Regions from separate parts of the Sphingomonas sp. FARSPH genome, predicted to be linked through region 2. Evidence: predicted binding sites of a transcription regulator. Region 2 holds the regulator's gene; the other holds the start of a gene.

Region 1 (3,408 bases), 670 kb from region 2:
GTGCGCGACACCGCGGCGGCGCAATTCGGCGAGCACGTCGGCGAAGACGTCGAGCCCCTTTTCCTTGACCAACCGGCCGAGGAAGCCGATCGCCAGTTCATTATCGGCGATGCCGAGCGACCGCCGCCAGTCGAGGCTGCGCCGGTCGGGCCGGAACCGGTCGTGGTCGATGCCGCGCGACCACAAGGTCATTGGCGTCGTCACGCCCCATTCCCGGAGCAGCGCGCCCATGCTCGGGCTGGGCGGCATGACGAGATCGACGCGATTGTAGAAGCGCGTCATCAGCGCCTTGATGAGCGGTTCGACGAAACCGATCCGGTAATAGCGGAAATAGGTTTCGAAGCGCGTGTGGAACGATGCGACGACAGGTATGCTGTGCCGCCGCGCCCAGGTGACCGCGCCGTGATTGAGGAATTCGGGGGCGGAGACGTGGACGATGTTGGGAGCGAATGCCTCCAGATCGCGGCGCGTCGCGGCGGGCAGGTAACGGCCGATGCGATATTCCCCGCGCCCGCCCGGCATCGGGATCGCGGGGACGGAGACGAGGTCGCCCGTCGGCGGAAAGGCGGGCGGGTCGATCGTCGGCGAATAGACGCGGACCGCCACGCCCGCGGCGAGCAAGTGGCCGACGAGCAGGTTCAACGCCTGGTTCGCGCCGTCGCGCGTGTAATTGTAGTTGCCGCTGAACAGGGCGACGCGAAGGTCGGAGGGGTGCATGATGCCGCACGCCATAGCGTTCGGATTGCGGCACGACTATGTCGGCGCCGACACCCGATTATCGAGGAGCTTGCCATGGCCGATCTGTCCGCCTTCCCGATCACCAAGCGCCGGCCGCCGCAGTTTCCCGACCGCATCCAGCTGTATTCGCTGCCGACGCCCAACGGCGTGAAGGTGTCGATCATGCTGGAGGAGACGGGCCTGTCGTACGAGCCGCACCTGATCGATTTCGCCAGCGAGGATCAAAAGACGCCCGAGTTCCTGGCGCTCAACCCGAACGGCAAGATCCCCGCGATCATCGATCCGGAAGGGCCGGGCGGCCAGCCGCTGGCGCTGTTCGAAAGCGGCGCGATCCTGCTGTATCTCGCCGAGAAGACGGGGCAACTGCTGGGGCAAGGCCCGGCAGACCGCTGGCGCGCGATCCAGTGGGTGATGTTCCAGATGGGCGGCGTCGGCCCAATGTTCGGCCAATTGGGCTTCTTCAACAAGTTCGCCGGCAAGGATTGGGAGGACAAGCGCCCTCGCGACCGATACCTAGCCGAAAGCCAGCGACTGCTGGGCGTGATGGATGCCGAACTGGCGGGCAAGACATGGTTCCTGGGCGACCATTATTCGATCGCGGACATCGCGATGCTCGGCTGGGTACGCAACCTCATCACCTTCTATGAGGCGCGCGAGTTGGTGCAGTTCGATCGGTTCGCCAATGTCGCGGCGTGGCTGGAGCGCGGGCTCGACCGGCCGGCGGTACAGCGCGGCCTCGCGATCCCTGCGCGCAGCTGAACGCTCAGCGGTAGAGGGCGCTGACGTCGAGCTTCAGCCCCTCGATCGCGACGATCGCGCCGTCGTGATAGTGCGGCGCCGCGATCAGCCGCATCCAGCGTGCGCCGCCGTTCGCGGGGCGCAACTCGACGTCCAGCGTGAAACCGCGGCGGTGTTTCAGCGCATGCGCGCGCAACCGCTCCATCGCGGCACGCGATCCTTCGGCGTACAGGCGCACCACCTCGTCGCGCGCGACGCGGGCGCCGCGCGGCAGGCCGAACAGATCGTAGACCCCATCCGACCAGATCAGCCGATCGCCAGGAAATTCGCATCGCCAGCGGCCGGGCATGCCGGGGGGGAGCGGCGGCAGATCGTCGATGCGCCCGAGGTCGAACCGCATCGACCGATCCTCGAGCGGCCAGCTGTGGTGAAGCGCGAGAGGTTCGGTCGGCAACATGCTCGGATCGGCCGTAACATACGTCCGATTAAAGAACCATATCGATATCGATGTTCCCTTATCGTTCCGTCTAGGCTAAAGGGCTTGGCATGGCCAAACCCCAGAAACGCTACGTCTGTCAGGCCTGCGGGTCGGTGTCGCACCGCTGGGCGGGGCAGTGCGGCGATTGTGCCGAGTGGAACACGCTTGTCGAGGAGGCGGGAGCGGTCGTGACGCCGTTCCAGGCGAAGCACAACCTGCAGACCGGGGGGCGGGCGGTGCAGCTGGTCGGGCTGGACGCGGAGATCGCGCTGCCCGACCGGATGGCGACGGGTATCGCCGAACTCGACCGTGCGCTGGGCGGCGGCTTCGTGGAAGGGTCCGCGACGCTGATCGGCGGGGATCCGGGTATCGGCAAGTCGACGTTGCTGCTGCAGGCGGCGGCGAAGCTGGCGAGCGCGGGTCGGGCCGTGGCCTATGTTTCCGGCGAGGAGGCGGCGGATCAGGTGCGGCTGCGCGCGCGCCGGTTGGGATTGGGCAACGCGCCGGTGCAGCTGGCGGCGGCTACGTCGACGCGCGATATCCTGACGACGCTGTCGCTGGGCGCGCCGCCCGCATTGCTGGTGATCGATTCGATCCAGACGATGCATTCCGACCTGATCGAGGGTGCACCCGGCACGGTCAGCCAGGTGCGCGCTTCCGCGCAGGAGCTGATCCGTTTCGCCAAGGAACGCGGCACCGCGCTGGTCCTCGTCGGCCATGTCACCAAGGACGGCAGCATCGCGGGGCCGCGCGTGCTGGAGCATATGGTCGACACCGTGCTCGCCTTCGAGGGCGAGCGCAGCCACCAGTACCGCATCCTGCGCGCGATCAAGAATCGGTTCGGCGGCACCGACGAGATCGGCGTCTTCTCGATGCAGAGCGAGGGGCTGAGCGAGGTCGCCAACCCCTCCGCCCTGTTCCTGACCAGCCGCGACGAGAGCGTGACGGGCGCCACCGTCTTTCCCGCGCTGGAGGGGACGCGGCCGGTGTTGGTCGAAATCCAGGCGCTGGTGGTGCGCCTCGCCAGCGGGGCGACGCCGCGGCGATCGGTGGTCGGCTGGGATTCGGGCCGGCTGGCGATGATCCTGGCGGTGCTGGAGGCGCGGTGCGGCCTGTTCTTCTCGTCGGCGGAAGTCTATCTCAACGTCGCGGGCGGGTACCGGGTGCAGGACCCGGCCGCGGACCTCGCCGTCGCCGCGGCCTTGGTGTCGGCGCTGTCGGAACGGCCCGTCGCAGTCGACGCGGTCGCGTTCGGCGAGATCGCGCTGTCGGGCGAAATCCGCCCCGTCGCGCACAGCGCCCTGCGCCTCAAGGAGGCGGGCAAGCTCGGTTTCGAGCGTGCGCTGGTCCCGACCGCGATGGCGAAGGAGGAAAGCCCGCTGCGCCTCACGGGCTTCCGCACGCTGGCGCAGTTCGTCGATCATATGCTGGGGCGGTAGCGTCTCCTCATCGGG
Region 2 (3,408 bases):
CGCTCTGCCACCCCCTGCCGCTCACCCGCGTCACGCTCGACCTCGCAATCGATGCGGACGGCATCACCGCCACCGCGACCGCCGCGACGGAGGGCAAGACCGGCGTCGAGATGGAGGCGCTTACCGCCGCCTCGGTCGCACTGCTGACGATCTACGACATGGCGAAGGCGCTCGACCGCGGCATGACGATCACCGGCCTGCGCCTGCTCGCCAAATCGGGCGGCGCGTCCGGCGACTGGCAGGCGGCGTGAGCCTGCTGCCGATCGCAGAGGCGCAGGCGCGGCTGTTCGCGCTGGCGGCGCCGGTCGCGATCGAAGAAATGCCGCTCCTCGCTGCGCACGGCCGCTGGGCGGCGCGGGACGTCGTCGCGCGACGGACACAGCCCGCGCACGACCTGTCGGCGATGGACGGTTATGCGATCCGCTTCGCCGACCTGCCCGGTCCCTGGGCGCTGGTCGGCGAGAGCGCGGCGGGGCGCCCCTTTGCGGGATCGATCGGCCCCGGCGAGACGGCACGCATCTTCACCGGCGCCGACGTGCCCGATGGCGCGGACACGGTGATGGTGCAGGAAGAGGTCGACGCCACCGGCACGCACATCCGCCTCGTCGGCGAAGGGCCGCTTGCGCGGGGCCGCAACGTCCGCCGGCGCGGGCTGGATTTTACCGCGGGCGATCGGCTGATCCCCGCCGGCGCGCGCATCACGCCCGCACGCCTCGCCGTCGCGGCGACCGGCGGCGTCGGGACGATCCCCACCCGCCGCCGCATCCGCGTCGCGCTCTGCGCCACCGGCGACGAGCTCATCGCCCCCGGCGCGACCGCCGACCCGCGCGCGCTGCCCGAATCGAACCGGGTCATGCTCGCCGCGATGCTCGCCGACCTGCCCGTCGACATCGTCGATCTCGGCATCCTGCCCGACGATCTCGCGACGTTGCGCGACGCCTTTGCGGCGGTATCGGCCGACCTTCTCGTCACCACCGGCGGCGCGTCGGTCGGCGACCACGACCTCGTCCGTCCCGCGATCGAGGCGGCGGGCGGGCGCATCGATTTCTGGCGGATCGCGCTTCGGCCCGGCAAGCCGATGATGGCCGGCCGCCTGGGGGGCACCATGCTGCTCGGCCTGCCCGGCAATCCCGTCTCCGCCTTCGTCACCGCGATACTGTTCGTCCGCCCGCTGATCGCGCATCTCGCCGGCGCCGCCGAGCCGCTGCCGCGCGAGACGACCGTATTGCTGGGCGAGGACCTGCCAGCCAACAACGCGCGCACCGACTATCTGCGCGCCGAATTGCGCGACGGACGCGCCTATGCCTCGACGATCCAGGACAGTTCGATGCTGCTCACGCTCGCCCGATCGCACTGCATGATCGTCCGCCCCGCCCACGCGCCGCCGGCATCCGCCGGCGACTCGGCGCAGATCCTGATGATCGCTTGACGGCAAGCGGAACGTTCCCTAGAAGTTCCACGTCTGTTCTGACGGGAAGGACCGCCCATGCTCACGCGCAAGCAGCACGAGCTCGTCTGCTTCATCAACGATCGGCTGGAGGAGACTGGCATCTCCCCCTCGTTCGAGGAGATGAAGGAGGCGCTCGACCTCAAGTCCAAATCCGGCGTGCATCGCCTGATCAGCGCGCTCGAGGAGCGGCATTTCATCCGCCGTCTGCCCAACCGCGCCCGCGCGCTCGAGGTGTTGCGGATGCCGGAACGCTCGGAAAAGAAGCCCGCCACCGCCGCGCCGGTTGCGGAAACGCCCGCCGCGCCCGCGCGCGGCAACGTCCGCCCCGCCCCGTCGCCCGCCAACGACGTCGTCGAGATTCCGCTGCACGGCCGCATCGCCGCCGGCGTGCCGATCGAGGCGTTCGAGGGCAGCTCGATGCTCGCGGTGCCCGCCGCGCTGCTCGGCTCGGGCGAACATTATGCGCTGGAAGTGTCGGGCGATTCGATGGTCGAGGCGGGCATTCTCGACGGTGACTATGCGCTAATCCGCCGCACGGAGACGGCGCGGGACGGCGAGATCGTCGTCGCGCTGATCGAGGAGAGCGAGGCGACGCTCAAATATTTCCGCCGCGAAGGCGCGATGATCCGCCTCGATCCCGCGAACCGCGCCTATGAGCCGCAGCGCTACCGGCCGGACATCGTGCGCGTGCAGGGCAAATTGTCGGGCATCCTACGCCGCTACGACTGAGGATCTCGGTTTGCCCGCCGGGGTTGGAACCGCGGCGGGCCGGGTGGCGCGAAGGGGTCGCGATAGCGCGTCCCGGCGGCCGGCACCGCCTTTGGCGGGGCCAGCCAGGGGTGCCTGTCTCCCGCCCGCCGAACGGTGACGACGCGCATCGGCGACAGCGTGATCGCGACGCCGCCGGTCCGCCGTAACGCCGCGAGGTCGAGCGTCAGCCAGCGCGGCCGGCATCGCGCGGGCAGGCGACGGTCGCTGACGACGATATCCGCCTGCGCGCAGGCACGGATCAACGCGGGCCATGGCAACGGATAGGCGCTGCGCGTCGCGAGCAGACGCCAGCGCGCGCCGCCCCGCACCAGATCGATCGCGCAGACGTCGCGCGAACAGCGCGCGTCGGGGCGATCGGCGAGCAGCATCGGCTCGCCCTCCTCCCCGCCGGTTTCGCTGAGCACGCCGCGCACGTAATCGCCGGCGCGATCGCGCAGGATCGCCAGCCCGCCCGCGGTCCGCACCGCCAGATGCCGGCCGTCGCCGGTGACGAGGATATCGGGCGACGGCGTCGTCACCATCCACACGCATCCCGCGACCAGCGACGCCACGCCAAGCCAGCGGACCCGCGTCCGCCACAGCGCCAGCCACAACCCGCCGCCGACGCACAGGGCGAATGCACCGACCGGCACCGTCGCCAGCGCCATCGCCGATCCCGGCATCGCCGCCACGCTGCGCGCGATCCACAGCAGCAACGCCATCGCCTGCCCAGTCAGCCACCATATCGGCGCGCCCCAGCCGGCCACATCGAGCAGCAGCGCCAGCGCCTCCAGCGGCATGATGACGAAGGTGGTCAGCGGGATCGCGACCAGATTGGCGAAGGCGCCGTACAGCCCCGCCTTGTGGAAGTGATAGACCGCGATCGGCATCAGCGCGGCCTCGACCAACAGCCCCGTGACCAGCAACGAGGCGAGTTCCCGACCCAGCCGCCGCCAGCGCGATTCCTCGTGGACGCCGAAGAAGGCGGCGACGCGCGGATGCTCGTGCAGCGCGACGATCGAGACGATCGCGGCGAATGACAATTGGAAGCTCGGGCCGACCAGAGCCTCCGGCCAGACCAGCAGCACCGCGAATGCGCCGCCCGCGACGAGCCGCAGCGTCACCGCCTGCCGCCCCATCGCCAGCGCCGCCAGCACGAGCAGCGCCGCGACGCACGATCGGATCGTCGGCACCTGGCTGCCGGTGAG

What was found. The regulator LexA, encoded in region 2, represses DNA repair genes until DNA is damaged. The targets are predictions, from matches to a motif close to GTTCCNCNCTTGTTCT.
Region 1: the regulator LexA is predicted to act here: its motif matches at 1,986-2,001, upstream of radA (DNA repair protein RadA).

The regions. Positions count from the first base shown of each region.
Region 1 covers NZ_CP029985.1:2,632,316-2,635,723, forward strand. Annotated here, with positions in the region: gene DM480_RS12560 (glycosyltransferase family 4 protein) at 1-717, opposite strand, end outside; gene DM480_RS12565 (glutathione S-transferase family protein) at 793-1,497, shown strand; gene DM480_RS12570 (PAS domain-containing protein) at 1,502-1,876, opposite strand; gene radA (DNA repair protein RadA) at 2,023-3,393, shown strand.
Region 2 covers NZ_CP029985.1:3,303,367-3,306,774, forward strand. Annotated here, with positions in the region: gene moaC (cyclic pyranopterin monophosphate synthase MoaC) at 1-251, shown strand, start outside; gene DM480_RS15610 (molybdopterin molybdotransferase MoeA) at 248-1,429, shown strand; gene lexA (transcriptional repressor LexA) at 1,487-2,179, shown strand; gene DM480_RS15620 (ComEC/Rec2 family competence protein) at 2,170-3,408, opposite strand, start outside.